Variovorax paradoxus: one gene and its partner. The protein of the gene in region 1 interacts with the protein of each later gene in a pairwise test. Links are inferred from orthologs where the notes say so. Each region holds a gene or a part of one and is shown in the gene's direction. Other genes may lie near its edges.

Region 1 (7,039 bases):
CGGGTTCTTCCTGATCGGCAAGCGCAACGCCCGATCCGCCGCAGGCTTTCTTGCCCTGGCCTCGCTGTTCTTCTACGGCTGGTGGAGCGTCAAGGCGCTGCCGCTGCTGGTGGCATCCATCTGCATCAACTACTGGTTCGGGCTGCGCCTGTCGCCCGCGCCGGACCGGGACGACCGCAAGCGCAAATCGCTGCTGGTGCTGGCGCTGGTGGTCAACCTGGGCGTGCTCGCGGTCTTCAAGTACGCCAACTTCTTCGTCTCGAACGTGAACGACGGGCTGGCCGCGGCGGGCCTCTCGCAGATTCCGCTGCTGCACATCGTGCTGCCGATCGGCATCTCGTTCTATACCTTCACCCAGATCGCCTTCCTGGTCGACTGCTGGCAGGGCAAGGTGCATGAGCGCAGCTTCATCCACTACGTGCTGTTCGTCACCTACTTTCCGCACCTGATCGCGGGCCCGGTGCTGCACCACGCGCAGATGATGCCGCAGTTCGCCAATGCGGCCACCTACCGGCTCGACCCCAACAAGGTGGCGCTCGGCATTGCGATCTTCACCTTCGGCCTGGCCAAGAAGCTCTTGATCGCCGACCCGGTGGGCCAATACGCCGACATGATGTTCAACGGCGTGCACAAGGGCATCGAGCCCACGCTCTACACCGCGTGGTTCGGCGCGCTCGCCTACACGCTGCAGATCTATTTCGACTTCTCGGGCTACTCGGACATGGCGGTCGGCCTGTCGCTGTGCCTGGGCGTGCAGCTTCCGCTCAACTTTCGCTCGCCCTACAAGTCGACCAACATCATCGAGTTCTGGCGGCGCTGGCACATCTCGCTGTCGAACTTCCTGCGCGACTACCTCTACGTGCCGCTGGGCGGCAACCGCAAGGGGCCGGCCCGGCGCTACCTGAACCTGTTCCTCACGATGCTGCTCGGCGGCCTCTGGCACGGGGCCGCCTGGACCTTCGTGATCTGGGGCGCGCTGCACGGCGTGTTCCTGATGATCAACCACCTCTGGAACGCCAAGGTGCGGCGCAACATTCCGGCCGGTCCGGTCGCACGCGTGCTGGGCTGGTTCCTGACCTTCCTGTGCGTGGTGCTGGCCTGGATCGTGTTCCGCGCCGACGGCCTGCACACGGCCATGGCCATCTACAAGGGCATGCTCGGCCTGCATGGCGCACCGCCTTCCGCGTTCAGCGAACTCGGGCCGGTTCCGTTCCGCAAGCCCGAGTTCTTCCAGACCATGCTCGCGGGCATCGTCATCTGCCTGGCACTGCCTCCGACGATCACGCTCGAGCGCTGGATTCCCCACCCGAAGGCGGTGGCCGGCCAGCCCGTCATGGCCTGGTGCTCCGCGGCCGTGCTGGCGATCGGCACCTTCGCGCTCTTCGCCTGGTGCGTCTCGAAGCTGGGCAACTACAGCCCGTTCCTTTACTTCCAATTCTGATTCGACATGACGACGCCCGCGAAAGTCTGGCTGCGGTTCTTCCTGATCGGCTACATCGTCCTGATGGTGCTGTGGATCGTTTCGCTCACCAGCCCCGTGCCTTACGGCGACCTCACGCGGATCGGCCGCCTGTCCGAGCGCGAATTCGGCTGGACCGCCCCGCCGCCCAAGGTGGACCCCGCCTACCTGAAGGGCACGCCGGTCGACCAGGCCGACGTGCTGGTCATCGGCGACAGTTTCTCGATGACCTTCCGCTGGCAGTCGGTCCTCGTCAAGGCCGGCTACCGCGTCTCGACCACCTACTGGGGCCAGTACGAGAACGCGCTCTGCGGCGACTTCGACCAATGGATCGAGCGCACCGGGTTCAAGGGCAAGCTGATCATCATCGAGAGCGTGGAACGCCTGCTCGGCGACCGCACCAAGGACAGCATGAAGTGCCAGAAGATGATCCGGCCCTTCGACGCCATGGACCATCCGCTGATCACGCCGGACGAGACCGTGCCGAACCCCGCGTCCAACTGGAACGTGCAGTTCATGACGGGCATCACGACCTACTACAACACCTGGAAAGCGAAAAAGTCTGCAACAGACATCTACTTCGACTGGAACACCTGGGTGCGCCCGGTGCCCGATGGTTGCAAGCTCTTCTCCCACCGCTCGTGCGACAAGATGCCCTTTTTCGCTGAAGATGACGACAATGGGCCGCTGACCCCTGCGCATTTGGAATGGATGAAGAATTTCACAAAGGCGCACAGCAAGCTTCCTATCATGTGGATGGTGATTCCCAACAAGACCACCGTGTACCTGAAGCCCGACTACTCGAAGGATTTCGAGGCCGGGTTCCGCACGTCCGGGCTGCCGGGACCGGATCTCTACGCATTCGCGCGCGAGAAACGCACGCAGATTCGCGACTTCTATTTTTCGAACGACACCCACATGTCCATGCACGGCCAACTCGAGCTCGGCGAGCGCATGCTCGCGGCCGTGCGCGAGGTGGTGCCGACGCCTCCATCGAAATCGCCCTGACGCTATGATTTGGCGACAGGAAAGCTATAGAACCGCGTGATCCTCTACGAGTACCCCTTCAACGAGCGCATCCGCACCTACCTGCGGCTGGAGCACCTGTTTCGCCGGCTCGGGGAGCTGGTGCCCGCGGAGTCCGCGCTCTCGCACCACTACGCGCTGGTCACGATCTTCGAGATCATGGACGTTGCCGCGCGCGCCGACCTCAAGGCCGACGTGATGCGCGATCTCGACAAGCACAAGAACGTCTTCAACAGCTACCGGGGCAATCCGGCCATTGCCGAGGCCGTGCTCGACCAGGTGGTGGGCCAGCTGGAACGCAATTTCGCCACGCTCAATGCCGTCGCCGGCAAGGCCGGCCAGTCGCTGACGGAAAACGAATGGCTCATGAGCATTCGCAGCCGCGCGGGCATTCCTGGCGGCACCTGCGAATTCGACCTGCCCGCTTACTACGCATGGCAGCATCGCAGCGCGGCCAGCCGCCGCGCCGACCTCGAACGCTGGTCGGCCACGCTTTCGCCGCTGGCCGAATCCATCTACCTGCTGCTCAAGCTGCTGCGCGATGCCGATGTGCCGTACAAGGTCATGGCCACCGGCGGGCAGTTCCAGCAGAACCTGCCGCAGGGGCGCAGCTTCCAGCTGCTGCGCCTGCGCATCGATCCGCAGCTGGGGCTGATTCCCGAAATCAGCGGCAACCGGCTCATGGTGTCGGTACGGATGATGCGGCACGAAGCCGACGACCGCCTGCATCCGAGCACCGACGACGTCGCATTCGAACTCACCCTCTGCGCTTGAGCCGCTGGGCAATGAACGACGCGAACAAGAACAAGATCGGCGAGCGGATCGTCCGCTGCCCCGCATGCGGTGGCGACAGCGTCTATGCCGAGCGCAACCCCTTCCGCCCGTTCTGCAGCGCGCGGTGCAAGGGCGTCGACTTCGGCGCCTGGGCCAGCGAGGAGTTCCGGATGCCGGCCGAAGCACCGGCCGACGACGAGCCTTTCGGCGATCCGAAGAAAGTGCAGTAGCGTTCCATCCGGCGCTGCTACGGCGCCAGAAGGATGCGGTCGAGATAGTCCGCGTATTGGCGGACGTAGGCCGGGCGCAGATGCTCCCGGTCCTTGTAGACCGGTGCGTCGTCGGGCGTTGCCCGCAGGCACTGTCCATCGGTGCAAAGCCTCGCCATCACATCGATGGGCTCCGCACCGCTCGCCCGCGCCAGGGCTTTCAGCTGCTCGTTGAGCCGCGCCTGTTCCGGCGGCAGGGGCGCCGTGGGCGTGCTGTGCAGCGCCACCATCCGGCCCATGCGGCTGCCTTCGATGAGCCGGCGCGGTTCGAACTCGGGGCCGCTCGCGTTGTCCAGCAGCAGGTAGACCTTCTTCTTTTGCCGCACCAGTTCGGCCAGCAGCTTCTCGAGCGAGGCCAGCGAGCGGCCGAGGCCGTCGCCGCCGTTGTTCACGAGATAGGCCGCATCACCTTCGCGAAAGTAGAACGGCAGCGGGAAATTGCCCGTGAAATAGCAGTTCCAGCAGGCCCCGACCACCACGGTATCGATCCGCGGATCGAGCGCCAACGCCAGCATCTCGCTGCGCGCCTGCTCGCAACCCGGGTTGCCTTCGGCGACCATGCCGGGCACCGGCGGGCAGGCGCCATAGGTCGAGAAATAGGTCGTTGCCATGCGCGCGGGCGCGCTGCCTGCGAGCGCCATGGCACGGGGTGCGTATTGCTGGATGTGGCTGTCGCCGATCAGCAAGACCGTGCGCGGCCCGCTGCCCACGCGCTTGACCGGGTAGGCGCCGAGCTTCTGCTGCTCGAATCCGGCGTAGTAGTTGTCGTCCACGGTGGCGTCAGTCACCTTGCGCAGCAGGTCGCTGCCGTTTCGCGGCGGCATGCCGCCCAGCGCGAGCAGGCCGGCGACCGCAATCGCCACGCTGACGCCCCCGAGCGCACGCAGCATGCCGGCGTGCGCTCGCGCCCGCGTGAAGCGCTCGACGAAGCGATAGGTGAGCCAGGCCAGAACCACGCTCGCCAGCAACAGAGCCGCGCGAATCCACGCCGCCGGCTCGCCCTCTTCCACGATGCGCGCATACACCAGCAAAGGCCAATGCCACAGATAGAGCGGGTAGCTGATGAGGCCGATCCACACCATCGGGCGGCTCGCGAGCAGGTGCCTGTTGAGCACGCCCGCCGGTCCGGCCGCGATGCAGCTCGCCGCGCCCAGCGTGGGCAGCAGCGCCCACCAACCCGGAAACGCCTTGTCGCTGCGGGTCATCACGAGCCCGAGCACGATCAGCCCCACGCCCAGGCACGACTGCAGGTGGCTGCGCCAGGCCGGTGCCGGCGTCTGCTTGTTGGCGGACTGCAGGCGCATGCAGGCCAGGATCCCGCCCACCATCAGTTCCCAGAAGCGCGAAGCGGGCGAGTAGAAAGCCGCGGTGCGATAGGGATGGATGGTCAGCACGTTGACCAGGAACGACGCCGCCGCGAGCACCCACAGCAGCCGAAGGACCGGCCAGCGCCGGCGCCAGGCGAACGCCAGCAGCATGGGCCAGAAGATGTAGAACTGCTCCTCGATGCCCAGCGACCAGAGGTGCAGCAGCGGCTTGGCCTCCGCGGCGGTGTCGAAATAGCCGGCCTCGCCCCAGAAGATGAAGTTGGCGACGAAGGCCGCGCCGCCGGCCGCCTGCTTGCCGAGCTCCGTGAACTCCCTGGGCAGCAGCGCATACCAGCCGAAGGCGAGCGTGGCCGCGAGCACCAGCGTCAGCGCCGGAAAGATCCGCCGGATGCGCCGCGCGTAGAAATCGCGGTAGCTGAAGTCGCCCGCCGCGTGGCTCTGCATGAGGATGGTCGTGATCAGGAAACCCGAGATCACGAAGAAGATGTCGACCCCGATGAAGCCCCCCGGCAATGCATCGGGAAACGCATGGAAGGCCAGCACCGAGGCCACCGCCACGGCACGCAGGCCGTCGATGTCGGGGCGGTACTTGGGATGCATCATGCCGTGCCTCGGGCCCGCGGCGTTCGCTGGACGCGCCCGCGCATCCGCGCCGCCCTGTCCATCAGGCCAGTGTCGAAACCGCCAGCGCCGCCGAGGCGGGCAGGCCGCGCTCCTGGGTCAGCCATTCGAGCACCGGCAGCGCGCCCGGCAGCACCGGCGCCACGTCCAGCGGCAGTTGCTGCCAGCGCATGGCCTGGCCTTCGCGCATTTCGAACTCGCCGCTCCAGGCCGTGACCTTGCACCAGTGCAGCCGCACCAGCGCGTGCGGATAGTCGTGCTCGGTGATCTTCCAGGCGTTGGCGCCCGCGATGGTGATGCCGAGTTCTTCGTGCAGCTCGCGGCGCAGTGCCTGCTCCACCGTCTCGCCGGCCTCGATCTTGCCGCCCGGGAATTCCCAGAAGCCCGCATAGGCCTTGCCCTCGGGGCGGGTCGACAGCAGCAGCGCGCCGTCGGCCGGCCGGATCAGCACGCCGACGGCCACCTCGGTGTGCTTGCGGCCCGGCTGTGCGCTCATGCCGTGGCCCGCCCCGCGTAGTCGCGCGCGAACTGGTAGGCCACGCGGCCGCTGCGCGAACCACGCTCGAGCGCCCAGACCAGCGCCTCGGGCCGCGCTGCCTCGATGGCGGCCTTGTCGACGCCGAACGACGACAGCCATTGCGCGACGATCGCGAGGTATTCGTTCTGGCTGAACGGATAGAAGCTCACCCACAGGCCGAAGCGCTCCGACAGCGAGATCTTTTCCTCGATCACCTCGCCGGGATGGACTTCGCCGTCCTCGGTGTGGGTGTAGCTGAGGTTGTCCTTCATGTATTCAGGCAGCAGGTGGCGCCGGTTGCTGGTCGCGTAGATCAGCACGTTGGGCGTCGATGCGGCAATCGATCCGTCGAGGATCGACTTGAGCGCCTTGTAGCCGGGCTCGCCCTCGTCAAAGCTCAGGTCGTCGCTGAACACGATGAACTTCTCGGGCCGCTGCGACACCACCTCGACGATGTCGGGCAGGTCGGTGAGTTCGGCCTTGTCGACCTCGATCAGGCGCAGTCCCTGCGGCGCGTAGGCCTGCAGGCAGGCGCGAATCAGCGACGACTTGCCCGTGCCGCGCGCGCCGGTCAGCAGCACGTTGTTGGCCGGCTTGCCTTCGACGAACTGGCGCGTGTTGCGCTCGATCTTTTCCTTCTGGATGTCGATTTCCTTCAGCGAATCGAGTGCCATCGCAGCCACGTGCTTGACGGGCTCGAGCACGCCGTGGCCCGAACTGCGGCGCCGATAGCGCCAGGCGATCGACGCGTTCCAGTCGGCCGGTGCAGCCAGCGGCTGCGGCAGGATCGATTCGATGCGGCCGATCAGCTGTTCGGCGCGCTCGATCAGCTTCTGGAACTGTTCATTCATGACCGGTAGTCGGCGTTGATGGTCACGTACTCGTGGCTGAAGTCGCAGGTCCACACCGTCTCGCTGGCCTTGCCGCGGCCCAGGCCGATGCGCACCGTGATCTCGCTCTGCTTCATCACGCGCTGGCCGTCTTCCTCGCGGTACGACGGGTTGCGCCCGCCCTTGACGGCCACGTGCACGTCGTCGAGGAACAG
Region 2 (7,038 bases), 2.0 Mb from region 1 along the record:
GGCCATGGACAAGGTCATGACCAAGCGCATCTGGCAGGCCGACGGCCTGCCGACGCCCAGGTACGTGCGCCTGGCCTTCGACCAGCAAAGCCGCGAGCAGATCCGCGCCGTGCCCGACGTGCTCGGGCTGCCGCTGATCGTGAAGCCGCCGCGCGAGGGCTCGTCGATCGGCGTGACCAAGGTCGAGGGCTATTCGCAGATGCAGGACGCCGTGGCGCTGTCGGCGAAGTACGACGCCGACGTGCTGTGCGAGGAATTCATCGAAGGCGAGGAAGTGACCTGCGCCGTGCTCGGCAGCGGCCTCGAAGCCCTTGCGCTGCCGGTGGTGCGCATTGCCGCACCCGAAGGCGCCTACGACTACCAGAACAAATACTTCACCGACGACGTGAAGTACCACTGCCCGAGCGGCCTGCCCGAAGCCGAGGAGCACGAGATCCAGCGCATCACGCTGGCCGCGTACCACACGCTCGGCTGCCGCGGCTGGGGCCGCGCCGACGTGATGATCCGCGCGAGCGACCGCAAGCCTTTCCTGCTGGAGATGAACACCTCGCCCGGCATGACCAGCCATTCGCTGGTGCCCATGTCGGCGCGCGCATCGGGCATTGCCTACGAAGACCTGTGCCTGCGCGTGCTGGCCTCGGCTTCGCTGGATGCCGCGGGGGGAGCGCAATAGCCATGGCCGACAGCATCCCTGTTCCGTTTGACGTCAAGCTCATGAACATCGTCTCGAACCTGGCGTTCGTGGTGGTGGCGCTCATGCTGCTGGCGGCGGGCGCATGGTGGGTGCTGCGCCAGCCGTTCTTTCCCATCGGCGGCATCAAGGTCGACGGCGACGTGACGCACAACAACACGGTGACGCTGCGCGCGAACGTCGCGCCGCAGCTCGCAGGCAACTTCTTCACCGTCGACCTGGCGCGTGCGAGAAGCGCTTTCGAGTCGGTGCCATGGGTGCGCAAGGCGGTGGTGCGGCGCGAGTTCCCGAACAAGCTGCGCGTGACGCTGACCGAGCAGGTGCCGGTGGCCAACTGGGGCGACGATGCCGGATCGAAGCTGATCAACGGCTTTGGCGAGGTGTTCGAAGCCAACGTGGCCGAGGTGGACGACCGGCTGCCGCGGCTCGACGGTCCCATCGAGCAGGCCGGGCAGGTGCTTGGCATGTACCGCGTGATTGCGCCGCTGTTCCAGCCCTATGACTTCAGCGTGGAAGAACTCACGCTGTCGAGCCGGGGCAGCTGGAAGGTGGTGCTGGACACCGGCGCCGAGATCGAACTGGGCCGCGGCCAGCCCGAGGAAGTGACGGCCCGCACGCAGCGTTTCCTGAAGACCGTGACCCAGGTCGCGGGCCAGTACCGCCGCACCGCGGCGGACGTCGAGGGGGCCGACCTGCGGCACAACGACGCCTATGCGCTGCGTCTTCGCGGCGTCACCACGGTCGTCGTTGCCGACCCCAAGACCAAGAAGAAATAGATAGCGAATACCGAGGACATTCAATGCCCAAAGAATACAAAGACCTGGTTGTCGGACTCGACATCGGAACCGCCAAGGTGATGGTGGTGGTGGCCGAGGTGCTGCCCGGCGGCGAACTCAAGCTCGCGGGGCTCGGCATTGCGCCGAGCAATGGCCTGAAGCGAGGCGTGGTGGTGAACATCGACGCCACCGTGCAGAGCATCCAGCAGGCCTTGAAGGAGGCCGAGCTGATGGCCGACTGCAAGATCAGCCGCGTCTACACCGGCATCACCGGCAGCCACATCCGCGGCATCAATTCGAGCGGCATGGTGGCGGTGAAGGACAAGGAAGTCACGCCCGCCGACGTGGCCCGCGTGGTGGAAACCGCGCGCGCCATCAACATCTCGAGCGACCAGCGCCTCTTGCTGGTGGAGCCGCAGGAGTTCGTGATCGACGGCCAGGACGTGAAGGAGCCGATCGGCATGAGCGGCATGCGCCTGGAGGCCAAGGTGCACATCGTGACCGGCGCGCAGAGCGCGGCCGAGAACATCATCAAGTGCGTGCGCCGCTGCGGCCTCGAGGTCGACCAGCTGATGCTCAACCCGCTGGCCTCGAGCCAGGCGGTGCTGACCGAAGACGAGCGCGAGCTCGGCGTGGTGCTGGTCGACATTGGCGCGGGCACCACCGACGTGGCCATCTTCACCAACGGCGCGATCCGCCACACGGCCGTGATCCCGATCGCGGGCGACCTCATCACGAGCGACATCGCGATGGCGCTGCGCACGCCCACCAAGGACGCGGAAGACATCAAGGTCGAGAGCGGCTATGCCAAGCAACTGCTGGCCGACCCCGACCAGCAGGTCGAAGTGCCGGGCCTGGGCGACCGCGGCCCGCGCATGCTGAGCAAGCAGGCGCTGGCCGGCGTGATCGAGCCGCGCATCGAGGAGATTTTCTCGCTGGTGCAGCAGGTGGTGCGCGAGTCGGGCTACGAAGAAGTGCTGTCCTCGGGCGTGGTGCTCACGGGCGGCAGCGCGGTGATGCCAGGCATGGTCGAGCTCGGCGAGGACATCTTCCTGAAGCCGGTGCGGCGCGGCATTCCGAAGTATTCGAGCGCGCTCTCCGACATGGTGGCGCAGCCGCGCGCGGCCACCGTGATGGGCTTGCTCGAGGAAGCACGCTTCGCACGCATGCGCGGCTTCAAGGTCGCGCAGAAGAACGGATCCGTAAAGACTGCGTTCGGACGTTTCAAGGACTTCATCGTGGGGAACTTCTGACCATGAACCACTCCCCACTCTGGCTTGCGCGCGGCGGTCCGCCCTTGCATTTCAACGAGCGATGGCGGCGCACAGGTCCACCGCCGCGACGACAGCTTCGTTGAACTCGTCAAGACACCAGAAAAATTCATAGATACACAACGGCAACTGCAAATTCAAGGAGTAAGAAATGACCATCGAAATGATCGAAGTCGAAGAATTCAACCAAGGCACCCAGATCAAGGTGATCGGCGTCGGCGGCGGCGGCGGCAATGCTGTCGCGCACATGATGGAGCGTGGCGTGCAGGGCGTGCAGTTCGTTTGCGCCAACACCGACGCGCAGGCGCTCCAGCGCAGCAACGCGCACAAGATCATCCAGCTGGGCACCAGCGGCCTGGGCGCGGGCAGCAAGCCCGACAAGGGCCGTGACGCGGCCGAAGCCGCGGTGGACGACATCCGCGCGGCCATCGACGGCGCGCACATGCTCTTCATCACGGCCGGCATGGGTGGCGGCACCGGCACTGGCGCCGCACCCGTGATCGCGCGCGTGGCCAAGGAGATGGGCATCCTCACCGTGGGCGTGGTGACCAAGCCCTTCGACTGGGAGGGCGGGCGCCGCATGACCAACGCCGATGCTGGCCTGGCCGAGCTCGAGGCCAACGTCGACTCGCTGATCGTGGTGCTCAACGAGAAGCTGCTCGACGTGCTGGGCGAGGACATCACGCAGGACGAAGCCTTCGCGCATGCCAACGACGTGCTCAAGAACGCCGTGGGCGGCATCTCGGAAATCATCAACGAGTACGGCGGCGTGAATGTCGACTTCGAAGACGTGCGCACCGTGATGGGCGAGCCCGGCAAGGCCATGATGGGCACGGCCGCCGCCGCCGGCCCGGACCGCGCGCGCATCGCCGCCGAACAGGCCGTGGCCTGCCCGCTGCTCGAAGGCATCGACCTCTCGGGCGCCAAGGGCGTGCTGGTGCTGGTGACCGCATCGAAGGGTTCGCTCAAGCTCAACGAGTCGAAGCTCGCGATGAACACCATCCGCGCCTACGCCTCGCCCGATGCGCACGTGATCTACGGCGCGGCCTACGACGAAAGCCTGGGCGACCAGATGCGCGTGACCGTGGTGGCCACCGGCCTGTCGCGCGCCGATGCGCGCCGCCAGGCCCCGACGCTCGAAGTGATCCGCACCGGCACCGACAACATCCCGTTCAACGTGCCCACGCTCGGCGCTGGCCATGCGGGCCACGCCGGCCACGGCGGCGGCAACCACCAGCCGAACTACGACGGCATGGCCGTTCCCAGCGTGTGGCGCACCAACCGCACCATGGCCGCGGCCAAGGTGGATGCGCTGTCGTCGGGCGGCATGGACGACTTCGAGATCCCGGCATTCCTGCGCCGTCAAGCGGATTGACGGCAAGGCAACCGAACGCAGAGGGCACGAAGGTTCGCAAGGGGTACGGGGAAGACCTGAAAGGGACTTCCGCCGACTCTAGGCGCTGCGTCCGCTTCGTGCCCTTTGCGTCCATCGCCGGTCGCCTGGCATAGAACCCATGTCTATCGCTGCCATAGCGAGGGGAATAGGGCGGCATGGCCGCCGCGCGCCTAAAATCTTCGGCGTGCTGCAACAACGAACCCTCAAGTCGATCAGCCGCGCCGTGGGCGTGGGGCTACACAGCGGCCAGCGCGTGGAACTCACGCTGCGCCCCGCTCCGGTGGACACCGGCATCGTGTTCCGGCGCGTCGACCTGCCCGAGCCGGTCGACATCCGCATGACCGCCGAAGCGGTGACCGACACGCGCCTGGCCTCCACCGTCTCGACCGGCGGCGCCAAGGTGCAGACGGTCGAGCACCTGATGTCGGCCTGCGCGGGCCTGGGCATCGACAACCTCTACATCGACATCACGGCCGACGAAGTGCCGATCCTCGACGGGTCGGCCTCGTCCTTCGTGTTCCTGCTGCAAAGCGCGGGCATCGAGCTGCAGAAGGCGCCGCGCCGCTTCATCCGCGTGACGCGCAAGGTCGAGGTGCGCGAAGGCGAGGGCGCCAACGAGAAGTGGGCCAGCCTGGAGCCCTACCACGGCTACAAGCTCAGCTTCGAGATCGACTTCGACCACCGCGTGGTCAACTCCACCGGCCAGCGCGTGGAGTTCGATCTGGGCACCGGTTCCTACAGCCGCGACATCGCACGTGCCCGCACCTTCGGCTTCACCAAGGAAGTGGAATACATGCGCAGCAAGGGCCTGGCGCTCGGCGGCGGCCTGGACAACGCCATCGTGATGGACGACACCAAGGTGCTCAATGCCGGAGGCCTGCGCTACGACGACGAGTTCGTGAAGCACAAGATCCTCGACGCCATGGGCGACCTGTACATCATCGGCAAGCCGCTGCTCGCGGCGTACACCGCGTTCCGCTCGGGCCACGCGCTCAACAACAAGCTGCTGCGCGAACTGCTGGCCCACAGCGATGCCTACGAGGTCGTCACCTTCGAAGACGAAAAGCGCGCACCGCGCGGTTTCGGCGAAGTGGCGCGGGCCTGGTAGGCAGCGTTCGGGCGATGCTTCTCTTCCGCTGGGCCATCCTGCTGCTTCTGCTGGTGGCGGGCGTGTTGTTCGCGTTCTATGCGGGAACGGGCCAGGTCAAGTACCGGCGCATCGGGTGGATCGTGCTCAAGTGGACGCTGCTTGCGGCGTTCGGCTTCTTCGCCGTGCTGATCGCTGAACGGGTGGCGTAGCTTTCTCCTGCGTTCGCATGTCCGGAAACGGCATGCCAGGCGAAAGGTGCAGGCGCACGATGGCGCCATGAACACACACCCTGAACAACCCACGAGGAATCCGTTCGGCGTCCAGGATGCCCCGGACCCGGACGGCCTCGACGTGGACGAATTCGCCGACGGCGTCGAGCTGGGCGGCGGCGCCGACGACCCGAATGCGCAACGCTGGGGTTCGATCATCGAAGAGGTTCCGGATTCGATTGCAGGCGCGTGGTCCAGTCGATGGAATGGCGGCGCGGACCCGACCATTCCGGGCGACACCGCGCAGGCCTGGAAGGAAGGCAAGGCGGTCGTCAAGGCGGCCGGCAGCCGCTTCTACCTGCTGTTCGACTGGGACGGCGGCAAACGGCAGGCCCTGCTCGACGTCCGGTACATCGCGCCCGACAGGCTGGTCGGCCGCTACATCAACCTGGGCAGCCCGGACATCACGCGGCCCTGGGTCGGCCTGATCGTCGACGATCGGCGGATCGACGGATGCTGGACGAACGGGCGGCTGAACTTTCGAAGGTAGCAGTCCGCGGCCTCAGCCCGCAGCCAGCGCCTGCAACGCCTGCACCTGCTGCGCCAGCAGCGGTCCCTTGCGGTGCGCGGGCACCAGCAGAACGAGCGTGTCCCCCAATACCTTCGGCCGCCCCCAGGGCGCATGCAGCCTGCCCTGCGCGAGCAGCGGCGCCACCAGACGTTCGCGGCCCATGAGCACGCCTTCACCGTCGAGCGCCGCCTGCAGCGCGAGGCCATAGAGCGAGAAGTCCGGGCCGGCGGCCAGTGTGTCGGCCTCTGCCGCGGTGGTGCCGGGACGCACGGCCTGCAGCCAGCGCGCCCAGTCGTCGTGCCACACGGTGTCGTGCAGTCCGCCGCAGCGGGCCAGCACATCGAACAGGTCGTCGAGCGGGCGCGGACGGCCGCTTGGCAGCGGCTGCTGGATGCGCGGGCTGCACACCGGCACGAGCCGGTCGCGTGCGAGCACCATGCCCTGCGCGCCGACGGCCGTTTCGATGCGATCGCCGGCGCGTGCATAGAACAGGCCGAGGTCGAAGGGTTCGCGGCGGAAGTTCGGCGGCTGCTCGAGCGCCGTCACGGACACCTGCACGCCGGGCAGCGCCGCCTTCAGCCGCGAAAGCCGCGGCGACAGCCACAGCTGGGCCATCGCCGGCAGGGCCGCGACCTGCAGCGTGCTGCGGCGCGCGGCGGTCTGCGTCTCGTGCCGCAGTGCCTGCACCGCGAGGCCGAACTGGTCGACCGCGGCGCTGAGCGCGGGCAGCGCGCGCCGTCCATGCGCGCTGAGGCGGATGCCCTGGCTGTGGCGCTCGAACAGCGCGCCGCCGGCCCAGGTCTCCAGCGCCTTGATCTGGTGCGCGACGGCAGCCGGCGTGACGAACAGCTCTTCGGCCGCGCGCGCGAAGCTGCAGTGGCGTGCGGCAGCCTCGAAGGCGCGAACGGCCGTGTGCGGAGGCAGGCGAGGGCGGGGTGGTGCAAGCGGCATGCGATGTGGACCCCAAGTTTTTCTATGGCTCGGGCCCAGATTATCCGTGTTGCCCGCAGTGATGGCGCAAGCGACCATGCGGC

What was found. Proteins that work in one complex are often made in the same cells at the same time.
Region 2: the proteins of zapD (region 1) and ftsZ interact in binary tests that used the Escherichia coli proteins (3 or more experiments, as listed by UniProt). The link is inferred for Variovorax paradoxus from one-to-one orthologs.

Annotation. Positions count from the first base shown.
Region 1 is NZ_JAUSXL010000002.1:2,989,938-2,996,976, reverse strand. What follows is about bases 1,437-4,381. They hold zapD (cell division protein ZapD), read left to right. Parts: upstream 1,437-2,503; coding sequence 2,504-3,259; downstream 3,260-4,381. Other genes in these bases: QFZ47_RS17735 (acyltransferase family protein), read right to left, coding at 3,507-4,381; QFZ47_RS17740 (DNA gyrase inhibitor YacG), read left to right, coding at 3,271-3,489; QFZ47_RS17750 (alginate O-acetyltransferase AlgX-related protein), read left to right, coding at 1,448-2,467; QFZ47_RS17755 (MBOAT family O-acyltransferase), read left to right, coding at 1,437-1,441. In the rest of the region: more of QFZ47_RS17755, read left to right, coding at 1-1,436; more of QFZ47_RS17735, read right to left, coding at 4,382-5,459; QFZ47_RS17730 ((deoxy)nucleoside triphosphate pyrophosphohydrolase), read right to left, coding at 5,521-5,973; QFZ47_RS17725 (ATP-binding protein), read right to left, coding at 5,970-6,845; bifunctional glutamate N-acetyltransferase/amino-acid acetyltransferase ArgJ, read right to left, coding at 6,842-7,039. UniProt on the Escherichia coli protein: Cell division factor that enhances FtsZ-ring assembly. Directly interacts with FtsZ and promotes bundling of FtsZ protofilaments, with a reduction in FtsZ GTPase activity.
Region 2 is NZ_JAUSXL010000002.1:1,034,040-1,041,077, reverse strand. What follows is about bases 2,058-5,001. They hold ftsZ (cell division protein FtsZ), read left to right. Parts: upstream 2,058-2,889; coding sequence 2,890-4,113; downstream 4,114-5,001. Other genes in these bases: lpxC (UDP-3-O-acyl-N-acetylglucosamine deacetylase), read left to right, coding at 4,319-5,001; ftsA (cell division protein FtsA), read left to right, coding at 2,058-2,720. Also shown: QFZ47_RS08665 (D-alanine--D-alanine ligase), read left to right, coding at 1-673; QFZ47_RS08660 (cell division protein FtsQ/DivIB), read left to right, coding at 676-1,467; more of ftsA, read left to right, coding at 1,491-2,057; more of lpxC, read left to right, coding at 5,002-5,242; QFZ47_RS08640 (hypothetical protein), read left to right, coding at 5,257-5,433; QFZ47_RS08635 (hypothetical protein), read left to right, coding at 5,501-5,983; QFZ47_RS08630 (LysR family transcriptional regulator), read right to left, coding at 5,996-6,955. UniProt on the Escherichia coli protein: Essential cell division protein that forms a contractile ring structure (Z ring) at the future cell division site. The regulation of the ring assembly controls the timing and the location of cell division.